DNA from 4 places in the Streptomyces sp. NPDC127108 genome. Region 4 is predicted to be linked to each of the others. Evidence: riboswitches for the same ligand, from Rfam matches in the RefSeq annotation. Region 4 holds a riboswitch; each other region holds the start of a gene.
What was found. Region 4 has a riboswitch for cyclic di-AMP ahead of ACFVHO_RS37185 (M23 family metallopeptidase). Riboswitches for the same ligand answer to the same signal wherever they lie in the genome.

Region 1: another riboswitch for cyclic di-AMP. It lies ahead of ACFVHO_RS22445 (transglycosylase SLT domain-containing protein); the one in region 4 lies ahead of ACFVHO_RS37185 (M23 family metallopeptidase).
Region 2: another riboswitch for cyclic di-AMP. It lies ahead of ACFVHO_RS33305 (transglycosylase family protein); the one in region 4 lies ahead of ACFVHO_RS37185 (M23 family metallopeptidase).
Region 3: another riboswitch for cyclic di-AMP. It lies ahead of ACFVHO_RS09635 (NlpC/P60 family protein); the one in region 4 lies ahead of ACFVHO_RS37185 (M23 family metallopeptidase).

The regions. Positions count from the first base shown of each region.
Region 1 covers NZ_JBHXTE010000026.1:2,669-5,972, reverse strand. The annotation lists gene ACFVHO_RS22455 (carotenoid oxygenase family protein) at 1-357, shown strand, start outside; gene ACFVHO_RS22450 (hypothetical protein) at 623-1,099, opposite strand; cyclic di-AMP (ydaO/yuaA leader) riboswitch at 1,782-1,980, shown strand; gene ACFVHO_RS22445 (transglycosylase SLT domain-containing protein) at 1,985-2,743, shown strand; gene ACFVHO_RS22440 (MBL fold metallo-hydrolase) at 2,817-3,304, opposite strand, start outside.
Region 2 covers NZ_JBHXTE010000050.1:49,491-52,794, reverse strand. The annotation lists gene eno (phosphopyruvate hydratase) at 1-126, opposite strand, end outside; gene ACFVHO_RS33305 (transglycosylase family protein) at 514-1,233, opposite strand; cyclic di-AMP (ydaO/yuaA leader) riboswitch at 1,238-1,421, opposite strand; gene ACFVHO_RS33300 (transglycosylase family protein) at 1,625-2,710, opposite strand; gene ACFVHO_RS33295 (cytochrome P450) at 2,878-3,304, opposite strand, start outside.
Region 3 covers NZ_JBHXTE010000009.1:55,541-58,844, forward strand. The annotation lists gene ACFVHO_RS09630 (ATP-dependent DNA helicase) at 1-1,629, opposite strand, end outside; cyclic di-AMP (ydaO/yuaA leader) riboswitch at 1,905-2,062, shown strand; gene ACFVHO_RS09635 (NlpC/P60 family protein) at 2,070-3,304, shown strand, end outside.
Region 4 covers NZ_JBHXTE010000065.1:34,531-37,834, reverse strand. The annotation lists gene ACFVHO_RS37190 (M16 family metallopeptidase) at 1-706, shown strand, start outside; cyclic di-AMP (ydaO/yuaA leader) riboswitch at 1,014-1,175, shown strand; gene ACFVHO_RS37185 (M23 family metallopeptidase) at 1,189-2,016, shown strand; gene ACFVHO_RS37180 (GntR family transcriptional regulator) at 2,324-3,010, shown strand.

The sequences.
Region 1 (3,304 bases), on a different contig from region 4:
CGTACGGGAGGTGTCCGCGAGGAGCAGATCGACGACCGCCCGGTTGAATTCCCGCGCATCGACGACCGGTTCGCGGGCCTCGATGTCCGGTACGGCCACGTCACCGGGCGCGACGCGATCGTGCGGTACGACCTCCACGCGGGCGGTTCGACCGCGTTCGAGCCCGGCGAGGGATATCGTCCCTCCGAAGCCGTGTTCGCGCCCCCGAACTGGCTCATCGCGTACGTCTACGACCGCGCACGCGACGGAAGCGATCTGGTGATCCTGGACGCCACCGACCTGCGGAAACCGGTGGCGACGGTGCACCTCCCCGCCCGCGTGCCGGAAGGGTTCCACGGCAACTGGATCGCGGACTGAGCCCCCCCCCGGGGGGGAGCACAGCGGCAGCACCCGTCACGGCATGCGCGGTGTTCACCACTCCCCCGACGTCGGCCGCTCACTCACGCTGCCGGGGAATTCCCGGCCGCACGCCGCCGACCGGGCCACAGGTCGTCATACGAAGCGTCCATGAACTGCACCTGCGGGGCTCGCAGTGCCGACGCGTCGGCCGTCTCACCACGGGCTGCCCCCTGGGCCGCCCCTGCCGGGGCAGTTACGGGACGGTCTTTGGGCGCGGGTCCGATCAGGCCCTGCCGTAGGCGTGGCCGCTGCTGCACCTGGCGATCGGATGCCCCTTGCGGGCCAGGCAGATACTCAGCCTGACCCGCTTTCCCTCACGGATATTGAACACACCTGATTTATTGGTCCCTTTGCCGCACGCACGGCGGTAGTACGCCCGGTAGCGCCCGTCCTGACGCCACCTCACGTGCTGCACGACGCAGTATCCGTCGGCGTCCGCGTCGTAGATGTGCCACACGTCGCCCCGGTGGTAGAACTTGACGAATCCCCACGAGTTGCTGATTCCCGCATTGGCACCCCTGTTCGCCTGGATGTCGGTTTCCGGTGTCTCGGTGTCTACTGCAGAAACCGGAGTAGCGAATGCCAGATCCGGGGTGGGCGTACCACCTCGGGCCGCGGCAGGAGCAGTTGCGGCTGCACTCAGTACAGTTGTCGCCGCCAGCGACAATGTGCCGAGTGTCTTGGCGATCTTGCGCTTCATGAGAAGTTCTCCGTTCGCTTCATGACGGTTTCTCCGTCCGTGAGTTGAAGCTGAGTCACGGCGCCACTGCGCACACCCCCGCCCTCGTCGGCAGCGGGTGGTTCAGGCCGTGCCTCAGGCATTTCAGCGGACGGCCGGTTTTCTCACAGCCCCCGTTCGTGCCGGTAGACAAACTGGCTACGCGCGGTCGCCGGTGCTGCTTGCGGGCGCCCCTAGGAGCGTGGGCGTCCGGGGCGAACGGCTAGATCTTGGCCTCGTGGGCGTAAGGCTCCAGCTGCAGGCATCAGCGTCCTTGCCAGCTCACCAGCAGCGGTGTGCGACCAAGCAGACCTTTAGGGTTTGTCCGACTTTGCTCCGGAATTCACTTTCTCGCGCCATTGATGGCGTACACGAAGTGCTCCCTGCATTGTGTGGCACTTGGGCGGAATAGCACGCTCTGCTGCGCCGTCGAGACACGTTCCGGCCCGCACTCCATTCAGTGAAATGGGTCACGCCGGTCGGCCGGGGGCGGCTGCGCCCCGCCGGGAGTCGTGGAACGCACTTCCGTTCCACGCAAAGAAAGTTGGGGTTTTTGATCAAAGCGTGCGAGAGGTTGTGGATCTCCGGGATGAGCTTCGCTGATTTCCCGTTTGATTTCCGGTCTTGTTCCGTCCGCGTTTTCTCGCTTAACGTCGCCGTCAATCCGGATGGAACGCCGAATCCTGCCGCTGTCCGGAAACACTCCCACCCACTCACTCACTTCGCATGGCAGGAGCGGGGGACCCAGGTAAGACGCCGGTCCGGATTCCGGAACGGCTCGGGGTGAAGTCGCACTCGCATGTGCGGCCGGACATCTCCCGTCCGAACCCGACAGCTCACCTCGCAGGCGACGGAGAGGAATTCGTCATGCCTGCAAGGGGAAAGCACCGCCGCCCCAAGTCCAGCCCGCTCGCCCGGGGCATCGCCGTCGCGGGCACCGGCGGGGCCGTGCTCGCGCTCCCGGTGCTCGGCGCGGCCGACGCCACCGCCGCCGCACAGGCCGGCACGGCCGCCCAGCCCGCCGCGGCGCCCAAGACCTATGTGGTCGCCGCGGGTGACTCTCTTTCCACGATCGCCCGCGAGCACTCCGTGAGCGGCGGCTGGAAGAAGCTCTACCAGGACAACCGGAGCGTTCTGGGCGACGACCCGGGGATGATCCGCCCCGGCCTCAAGCTCACCCTCGGCGGCAAGAACCCTGCCAAGCCCGCGCAGAAGCCGGACACCGCCGACGGGCGGGCGGACCGCTCCGAGCGTGACGGCACGCTCGCCGCCGAGCCCGCCGCCGCCCCGGCCCCGAAGGCGTACACCAACGACCTCGACGGCTGGATCAAGGAGTCGCTCGACATCCTGGCCCAGCACGGCATCCCCGCCTCCTACGAGGGCATCCACCGCAACATCATGCGCGAGTCCTCAGGCAACCCGCTGGCCACCAACAACTGGGACTCCAACGCCGCCGCGGGAACCCCGTCCAAGGGCCTCCTGCAGGTCATCGACCCGACCTTCGCCGCCTACCGCCTGCCCGGCACGTCGATGGACAGCTTCGACCCCGTCGCCAACATCACCGCCGCCTGCAACTACGCGGCCGACCGCTACGGCTCGATCGACAACGTCAACGGCCCCTACTAGGCCCCCGTCCCGCCTCGCCTGCCGCGCGCCTTCCTCTGAACCGGGGCGCAGCCCTGCCTCGCCGGGCTTCCGATCATGTGGCCAGGTCCAGCCACTCCCCCACGGCCAGGACGCGTGCGCGCGGCCCGGCGTGCGCGCGGAACTCGTTCTCCGGGTCGAGGACTTCGGTGTAGCCCGCGATCTTGTCGGGCTGTTCCGGCTCGTAGTGGATCGGCACCGCGTACCGGGCGTCGAGGATCTCCGCTGCCGCGGCGGCCTGCTCCGGGTCCATCGCGGCGGGCAACGGGCTCGGCGGCTGCAGGTGCGGTGCGTCGACCACGGGGCCGTTCGCGGGCAGGAAGACCGCGTCGAACGGGCTGAACCGGCGCGCGACGAGCCACCAGGAGCCGTGGAACATCGTGTCGCCGCCGTGGAAGACCCGCTGCCCGTCGGCCTCGACCACCCAGTTCAGCTGTGGGTCGCCAAGGCCGTCGACGGCGGGCACCGCGGTGACGCGGAACGGCCCGATGTCGCGGGTGGCCCAGGCGTCCACAGCCTCGGCGGCCAGCCGGTGCAGGGCCA
Region 2 (3,304 bases), on a different contig from region 4:
GCCGGACGGGACCGCGGCGCGGCCGGTGGACCCGTCGTCGAGGCCGACCTCGACCTCGACCGTGGGGTTGCCTCGGGAGTCCAGGATTTCCCGGGCTACGACGACGTCGATGGACGGCACGAGCATCTCCTTCTGGGATGTGACGCTAGGGGCGCATGGCGTGCACCACTGGGGGCGCGGGCTTGCGCATGGCTTGCATGGTCTTCATCGGCCCTGCGTCTCCTGAGCCTAACGGGCCCGGGAGCTTCGGCCAGCCGACCGCCCGCCCCGTGGGACGGCCATCGGGCCAATTCCCTGGGAATCCGGACGGAACCACAGGTTCTTACCGGCCGGTAGCTTCGCCCTGGGCGTACTCCGGGACCGGCGGGACCGCCCCGGACAGCACCTCGCCCCGGTGCGTACGGGGGATACGCGCACCGGGGCGAGGGAGACCCGTGGGGACGGGGGCGCTCCGCGGGGCGGAGCGGGGGCCCTGTCCGGACGGGCCGGACAGGGCGCGGGTCGGGCTCAGGCTCAGCTGAGGTGCAGCTGCTGGCCCGGGTAGATCATGTCGGCGTCGGAGATGATGTCGCCGTTGAGCTTGTACACCTTGTGCCAGCCGCCCTTGACGTCGTGCTCGTCGGCGATCTTGGACAGGGTGTCGCCCGTCTTGACCTTGTACTCGCCGTCGCCCTTCTTCACGACCTTGCCGGTCGGGGTCTGGACGGTCTTCTTCGACTCGGTCTGCGGGGCGGCCTGCTGCGGCTTCGGCTGCGGCTTGGCCTGCTGCTGCGGCTGAGCCTGCTGCTGCGGCTGCTGCTGGGGCTTGGCCTGCTGCTGGGGCTGCTGCTGCGGCTTCTCGGCACCGCCGCCGTTGTACGGGGCGCTGGTGAGGCCCACGCCACAGCTCGGCCAGGCACCCTTGCCCTGGCCCGCGAGGACCTTCTCGGCGATCTCGATCTGCTGGGCCTTGGAGGCCTTGTCGGCGGTGGCCGCGTACTTCGTACCGCCGTAGGCGGCCCAGGTGGAGGCGGAGAACTGCACGCCGCCGTAGTAGCCGTTGCCGGTGTTGATGGACCAGTCGCCGCCGGACTCGCACTGGGCGACCCGGTCCCACTGGTCGACGGTGGCGGCGTTCGCGGTGCCCGCGGCCATCAGCGGGGCGGCGACGGCGGCGCCGGTGACACCGACGACGGCGGCCGCACGGGTGGCCTTGGACGGACGACGGTGCTTGCCCTTGCCGGAAAGCAGCATGGAGTGATCCCCTCACCGACGCCTGCGAGGTGAGCTGTCGGGTTCGGGCGGGTGAGTGCCCGGCCGTACGGCTTCCGTACGACTTCACCCCTAGCCGGTCCTGCGCGTCGCGCGGCCGCTGGCCGCTCAACGCGTGGGCCCGGCGCTTACCTTGGGTCCCCCGCTCCTGCCTTCGGCGCTCGAAGCGACGACTGTTCCCGTCCGGCCGTTGGCAGGATTCGGCGTACCGACCGGCGGGGCCCGCTGTGGCGAGCGGTCACGACCGTAGACAGGCAATCACCGGAATTTCAAAGACGATCAGGGCTTCTGAGACCCATCTCTCACTTGCCTCTCACCGTCTTTAAACCGGACATTCACCCCGAACCGCCGGCCAACTTCCGCCCCGGTATGCCTACTTCCGGTCCGCTTCGGCGGCCTGGCGCTCCCTCAGGTCAAGTCGCTGACCGGGGAGGATGAGATCCGGGTCACCGCCAACGGTCCGCTTGTTCTCGGCGTAGAGAGTGGACCAGCCGCCGTCAAGGTCGTGCCGGTCGGCGATCTGCGAGAGGTTGTCGCCGGAGCGGACCGTGTAGGTGTCCGCGGGGTCGGCGGCGTCACGCGAGTCGCGCCCTTCACCACGCGACGCGTGGCGGCCCGCGGAGCCCGCGCCACCCTGCTGTGCCCCGTCGGCCTCGTCGGCGCTGGAGCCGCGGTGGCGGCCGGACGGAGACTCGGACGAGGAGTCCTCGGAGCCGTCCGCGGAGTCGTCGGCGCCGGACGGCTCGCGGCCCGCCTCGGACCCGGCGTCGGGCGAAGTGGTGTCGCGGTCGCCGGACTTGCCGTCCTCGCCCGCACCCTTCTCGCCCTTCTGCCCGCCCTTGTCGCGTTCGTCACGCTCGTCGGCCGAGTCGCTATTGTCGGGCTTGCGGTGTTTGCCGGTTTCCTTGCCCGTGGCGCCCTCGTCGCTCGCGTCGGCGGAGTCCTCGGCGTCCTTGCCGCCCTTCTCGCCGCTCTTCCCGTCGTCCTTGGAGTCCTTGGAGTCCCGCGAGTCCTTGGAGCCGTCGGACGGCTCCGAGGGCTCGGACGGCGTGACCGGGAGGCCCGGGTCGACGTCGGCGGCCTCGCCGCCCTTGCTGAGGCCCGCGGCCGGGCCGCAGTTCGGCCACGCGGCGGGGCCCTGGTCGGCCAGGATCTTGTCGGCGACGGCGATCTGCTGGGAGCGGCTCGCCTGGTCGGCGCTCGGCGCGTAGGCGAGGCCGCCGTAGCTCTCCCAGGTCTCCTGCGTCAGCTGCAGACCGCCGTAGTACCCGTCGCCCTTGGCGCTCCACGCGCCGCCGCTCTCGCACTCCGCGACCTTGTCCCACGTCGTGGCGTCGGCGGCGTGCGCGCCCGTGGCGCCGAGCAGCGGGATGGCGATGGCGGATCCGGTGACGCCCGCCGCGACGACGATCGCCGGGGCCTGGCGGGGACGGCGGTGACGGCCTTGGCCGGAGAGCATGCACGTGCCTTTCGAGCGACGACAAGAACAGCTGCGACACGTGGTGCCGAGGGGTGCCGAGCCGTCGTGAACGTAGCCGCAGTCGAACGTCAGTCACAAGTCGATGCAGCGCAGATCACGTGAAAGTCACAGTCTTGACGGTACGTCAGGCACGCGCCGCTCCCCCGTCAGCGGCCGGGCGGCGTGAACGTCACCGGCAAGGTCCGCAGGCCACGCATGATGAGCCCGCCGCGCCACCTCAACTCCTCGGGATCGACGGCGAGTTGCAGGTCGGGCAGCCTGCGGAGCAGCGTCGCGAGCGCCGTCTGGCCCTCCAGGCGGGCCAGCGGGGCGCCGAGGCAGTAGTGGATGCCGTGGCCGTATCCGAGGTGCTGGTTGTCGGCCCGGGACAGGTCGAGGAGGTCGGGGTCGGGGAAGCGGGCCGGGTCGCGGTCGGCGGCGGCGAGGACGACGAGGACGGGGTCGCCCGCGGCGATGTCCTGGCCGCCGATCCGCAGCGGCTCGGTGGCGAAGCGCCAGGTGGCCAGTTCCACGGGCCCGTCGAAGCGGAGCAGCTCCTCGACGCCGGTCTCCAGGAGCGCGGTCTCCCCCGCG
Region 3 (3,304 bases), on a different contig from region 4:
CTCGACGACGGTGCGCAGCTCCTCCATGAGCGTGTTGAAGCGCCGTACGGCGTTCGTGGAGCGGGGCGCCATGCCGTACGCCTCGTCGACGCGGCGCAGCGCCTGCGGGAAGGAGATCTTCTCGCGCTGCGCGAGGGCGTCGATCATCGCTTCGGCGCGGTCGCCGATGCCGCGCTTCGGCACGTTCAGGATGCGGCGCAGCGGGACGCCGTCCTCGGGGTTGGCGAGGACCCTCAAGTACGCGAGGACGTCGCGGACTTCCTTGCGCTCGTAGAACCGCACGCCGCCGACGACCTTGTAGGGCAGGCCGACGCGGATGAAGATCTCTTCGAAGACACGGGACTGGGCGTTCGTGCGGTAGAAGATCGCCACGTCGCCGGCCTTGGCGTCGCCCGCGTCGGTGAGGCGGTCGATCTCGTCGGCGACGAACTGGGCCTCGTCGTGCTCGGTGTCCGCCACGTACCCGGTGATGCGGGCGCCCGCGCCCGCGTTGGTCCACAGGTTCTTGGGGCGGCGGCTCTCGTTGCGCTCGATGACGGCGTTGGCGGCGGTGAGGATCGTCTGCGTGGAGCGGTAGTTCTGCTCCAGGAGGATCGTGGTCGCGTCCGAGTAGTCCTCCTCGAACTGGAGGATGTTGCGGATCGTGGCGCCGCGGAAGGCGTAGATGGACTGGTCGGCGTCACCGACGACGCACAGCTCGCCGGGCTCCTCGCCCTCCCCGGAGGGGCCCACCAGCTCGCGCACGAGGGCGTACTGGGCGTGGTTGGTGTCCTGGTACTCGTCCACCATCACGTGGCGGAAGCGGCGGCGGTAGTGCTCGGCGACGTCCGGGAAGGCGCGCAGCAGGTTCACCGTCGTCATGATCAGGTCGTCGAAGTCGAGGGCGTTGGCCTCGCGGAGCCGCGACTGGTACATCGCGTACGCCTGGGCGAGGGTCTTCTCGAAGCCGTCAGCCGCCTGGGCGGAGAAGTCCTCCTCGTCGATCAGCTCGTTCTTCAGGTTCGAGATCTTGGCGCTGAAGGACTTCGGCGGGAACTTCTTCGGGTCGAGGTCCAGGTCCCGGCAGACCAGGGCCATCAGACGCTTGGAGTCCGCGGCGTCGTAGATCGAGAACGAGGACGTGAAGCCCAGCTTCTTGTACTCCCGGCGCAGGATGCGCACGCACGCGCTGTGGAACGTCGACACCCACATCGCACCCGCGCGCGGGCCGACGAGCTGCTCGACGCGCTCCTTCATCTCGCCCGCGGCCTTGTTCGTGAACGTGATCGCGAGGATCTGGCCCGGGTGCGCGCCGCGCTCCGCGAGGAGGTACGCGATGCGGTGGGTGAGCACCCGCGTCTTGCCGGAGCCGGCGCCCGCGACGATGAGCAGCGGGGAGCCCGCGTGCACGACGGCCGCGCGCTGGTTCTCGTTCAGGCCGTCGAGCAGCGCCGCCGGGTCGATCGCGGGGCGGGGGGCACCGTCCCGGTAGTACGCGTCCCGGGGTGCGGGCGCGTCGAACCTCCCTTGGAACAAGTCGTCCGGAATGGGCTCCGGAGCGCTGTCCTCGGGCGGCGGCGGGGGTTCCTCGTCGTGGCCCTGCGAGGGCTTGAGGTCCGCCAGGAAGCTGTCGTCAAAGAGGCTGCTCATCGCCTCCCGAGTCTAGGCGGCCCCACTGACAACCCGCCCCGGGTTCCGCGAGGCCGCCCGGAGCCCGCCCGGTTCCGGCCACGCCCGCGCTGCGCGCCCGGGGCGTCACGCTGCGCCACGGCCCCGGCCGTCCGCGTCAAGGCGGCGCCAAGGGCCTCGTGAAGTCACGAAAATGTATCGGGCATATCGAACATCATCCTTCCCTCGCGCCACGGGAGTTGGCTAGCGTGCTGCGCGGGCCGCACGTCCCCCCACCGGCGATCCCCGCCGGTCACGCGCGGCCTCCGCCGAGTCCGACGTGTTCGGAGCCGGGGACCCACCACGTTCTTTGGGGTGAATCCGTTCCGTACGACGTGCGGAACAGTAGGGCAGCCTTCCGAAGCACCCGCCCGAACCCGACAGCTAACCCGGTAGGCGGTCCACGGAAGGAGTCGCCAGCTTTGGCGTCGCACCGCAAGCCGCGCAGCCGCTCAGCCCTCATACGCACGACCCCCGCCCTCGGCATCACGACGGCCGCCCTGACGTCGGTGGCCCTGCTGTCGCAGAGCGCGAACGCCGCCCCGTCCGCCCCCACCGAGCCGGGCAAGCCGAGCCTCGAAGAGGTCCAGAAGAAGGTCGACGACCTCTACCAGCAGGCCGGAGTGGCCACGCAGAAGTACAACTCGGCCAAGGAGCGCACCGACAAACAGCGCAAGAAGGCCGACCGGCTCCTGGACGACGTCGCCAAGCGCACGGACCGGCTGAACGAGGCCCGGCAGGAGCTGGGCTCCTTCGCCGCCGCGCAGTACCGCACCGGTGCCGTCTCCGAGACCGCCGCGATGATGCTCGCCGACGACCCCAAGGGCTTCTTCGACCAGAACCATCTCGCGGACCGGCTCACCAGCCGCCAGAAGAAGGCCGTCGACGACTACCAGACCCAGCAGGTCGCGGCGACCAAGCAGCGCGCCAAGGCCACGAAGAGCCTGAAGTCGCTGCAGGACTCGCGTGACGACCTCCGGACGAGCAAGCAGACCGTCCAGACCAAGCTGACCGAGGCCCGCTCGCTCCTGTCGAAGCTGACCGCCGAGGAGAAGGCACGGCTCGCGGCGATCGAGAAGCGCAAGGAGGAGGCCGCCAAGCGCAAGGCGGCCGAGCTGGCCCGCAAACAGGCCGCGGAGGAGCGCGAGCGGAAGGCCAAGGAGGCCGCCGAGCGGCGCGAGCGGGAGCGTGAGCAGGGGCAGGAGCAGGGCTCAGGGTCCGGTTCGGATTCCGGTTCGGACAGCGGTTCCGGGTCGGGCTCGGGCTCGGACACGGGGTCCGGCTCGGGTTCGGGTGCGGGCAGCGGCTACGCGGCCAAGGCCGAGAAGGTGATCGCCTTCGCCGAGAAGCAGATGGGCAAGCCCTACGTGTGGGGCGCCACGGGGCCCGGCTCCTACGACTGCTCCGGGCTCACGCAGGCGGCCTGGAAGACCGCCGGGATCTCGCTGCCGCGCACCACCTGGGATCAGGTGAAGGTCGGCACGACCGTGCCGACCTCCCAGGCCAAGCCGGGTGACCTGGTCTTCTTCTACGACGACATCAGCCACGTCGGGATCTACATCGGCGACGGCAAGATGATCCACGCCCCGAAGCCGGGCGCGAATGTCCGCGTCGAGTCGATCTACTACATGCCAATCCACAGCGTCGTCCGGCCCGC
Region 4 (3,304 bases):
CTGGACCGGCGGGACGGCCGAGCCGCGCCCGGTGCCCCCGGTGACCGCCGACGACCGCGGCCGCGTCGTCATCGTGGACCGCCCCGGCGCCGTCCAGACGCAGCTGCTCATCGGCCGCGTCGGCCCGGACCGGCACGACCGCGTGTGGTCCGCGCAGGTCCTCGGTACGTACTGCCTGGGCGGCACCCTCACCTCGCGCCTGGACCGCGTCCTGCGCGAGGAGAAGGGCTACACCTACGGAGTGCGTGCCTTCGCCCAGGTGCTGCGCTCCGCCGCCCCCACGTCCCCGGAGGGGGCCACGGGCGCCGCGATGCTCGCCATCAGCGGCTCCGTGGACACCCCCAACACGGGCCCGGCCCTCGACGACCTGTGGAAGGTCCTGCGCACGCTCGCCGCGGAGGGCCTGACCGACCCCGAGCGCGATGTCGCCGTGCAGAACCTGGTCGGCGTCGCCCCGCTGAAGTACGAGACGGCGGCGGCCGTCGCCGCCACCCTCGCCGACCAGGTCGAGCAGCACCTGCCGGACGACTTCCAGGCCCACCTGTACCGCCAGTTGGCGCAGACGGGCACCGTGGAGGCCACCGCGGCCGTCGTGAGCGCCTTCCCGGACGACCGGCTCGTGACGGTCCTCGTGGGCGACGCCGCGCAGATCGAGGAGCCCGTCAAGGCGCTCGGCATCGGTGAAGTGACGGTGGTCACCGGCTGATTGCCGGGATCGGCCGGCGGCGATGCGGCGATGTTCCGGCGGCGTCCAAGGCGGCGTACAGGCCGCGGCGAGCTGCTGACGTAAAGCTGGACATAGCGGCATCAACGCCTCGTGGGAACAGGGACCCCAGCGGCTCAGGAAGCCACTGGGGTCCCTGCATGCCGCCATATGTCCGAATTGACATGGAGGTTGCTCGTCTGGCCTGTGGCGTGCGCTACAAAAGGCCTGATTCGTTTGTCGATTGAAAGATGAGGCGTTTAGCGTCGGTCCGGCTGTCCGTCAGGCAGTACGCCGCGTCCGCGGCACCGGACAGCCATCGCCGAGTCCCCGTACGGCGCGAGCCAGGGGAGCCGGGGACCCACACGTCCCCTGGGGTGAATCGGACCCCTTGCCGCGAGGCGAGGAGCCCGTAGGAGACCTTCCTGCTCCGAACCCGTCAGCTAACCCGGTAGGCGAGAAGGAAGGAAAGGATCAGCCGCTTCATGGCGTTCACCCGCCCGACCGGCAAGCACCGCCGTCCGAGCCGCATCTCGCGTACGACCGCCAGCGCCGCGGGCGTCGCCGCGCTCACCACCACCGGAGTCATCTCGGGCCTGGCCGCGCCGGCCCTCGCCGCCGAAGGCAGCTCCGCGGAGTACGCGCACACCGGCCTCACCCAGTCCATCTCCGTCGGCGACTCCCTGGCCGGCGAGATCGACGCCCAGGCCGCCGCGCAGAAGCACGCCGCCGTCGAGGCCGCCGCGCAGAAGAAGGCCGAGGCCGAGGCCCGCGCCGATGCCGCAGAGGCCAAGCGCAAGGCCGCCGAGGCCAAGCGGAAGGCCGAGGCCGCCGCGAAGGTGAAGGCCCAGAAGGAGCGCGAGGCCAAGGAGCGCGCCGCCCGCGAGGCCGAGCGCAAGCGCCTCGGCTCCTACGTCTCGCCGATCGACGGCAGCTACGTCTCCACCGGCTACAAGACCGGCGGGGCCATGTGGTCCTCCGGCAGCCACACCGGCGTCGACTTCCACGCCGCGTCCGGCACCCAGGTCCAGGCGGTCGCCGCGGGCACCGTCGTCGAGGCCGGCTGGGGCGGCGCCTACGGCAACAACGTCGTGATCCGCCACAACGACGGCACGTACACGCAGTACGGCCACATGTCGTCCCTCAGCGTCACGGTCGGCCAGACGGTCACCCCGGGCCAGCAGATCGGCCTCTCCGGTTCGACGGGCAACTCCAGCGGCCCGCACCTGCACTTCGAGGCCCGGACCGGCGCGGACTACGGCTCCGACATCGACCCCGTGGCGTACCTGCGCTCGCACGGCGTCAACGTCTGATCCCCGACGTGGGGCGTCCGAATCCCGACGCCGACGTCCGAATCCCGACATCAACGTCTGAATCCTGATGCCGGGACCCTCCCGGACGCATGAAAGCCCCGGCTCACCCGAGCCGGGGCTTTCATGCGTATGCGCGCCCTTTTGGCCAAAAGATATCCATGGATTCCGGCCTCCCGTCGGAAAATCCGGCCTTCTGCAATAGAGTTCATGGCGGCAGGGTCCATGGAGTCGTTGAACGAGCGCCATTCGACGCGTCGGCCGACGCGTCGACCAACGCGTTTCGCGGGCATTAAAGCGGAGGTCCGTCATGCGCATTCCCGCGCACTCGGTATGCACGGCCATCCGGGACGACATCGTCTCCGGTGTCTACGAACGCGGCACGCGCCTCACCGAGGAACTGCTCGCCCGCCGCTACGGCGTCTCCCGCGTCCCCGTGCGCGAGGCGCTGCGCACGCTGGAGGCCGAGGGCTTCGTCGTGACCCGCAGGCACGCGGGCGCCTGCGTCGCCGAGCCCACCGAGCAGGACGCCGCCGACCTCCTGGAGATCCGTGCGCTCCTGGAGCCCCTGGCGGCCGCCCGCGCCGCCCAGCGCCGCACCGACGCCCATCTGAAGGTCCTGCGCGGGCTCGTCCGGCTCGGCAAGGAGCGCTCCCGGCGCGGCGGTGCCGAGGACCTCCGCTCGCTCGACGGCTGGTTCCACGAGACGCTCACACAGGCCTCATCGAGCCCCGGCCTGATCACCCTGCTCACCCAGCTCCGCCACAAGATCGCCTGGATGTACGTCACGGAGCCCCAGGCCGCCCCCGCACAGACCTGGTCCGAGCGCGCCGCCGTTGTCGACGCCGTGGCCCGCGGCGACGCCGAGCGGGCCCGTACGCTCACCCTGCTGCACGCGGAACGGACCCCCGCGGCGCACCGGCCGCGGATCGGCCCCCGCGCCGGACGTGTGAGGGATTCGCAACATGCCGTCAACACGGTGAGCGTCCGGAATTAACGGCGGCGCCGTATACAAAGAGATACGTGTTCGCGGACGGAATTTTTCGCTGCCTGCATTTCGGATTCGAGTACGCGCCGAATACGTGTGAGGTGTGCGACCGAATGCACGGCCAGGCGTGCGACCTCATATGCGTCATCAGGCGTGCGGCTAGACGCGCGAAGAATGCGACGAGACGCGCGAACAAGAGAACAAGAGGTGCGCGAAAGAGGTGCGCGAAGGGGCGCGTGAAGAGACGCGCGCCGGATACGCAAAGGGTCCGTCCTGAATTCAGGACGGACCCTTCGTGAATGT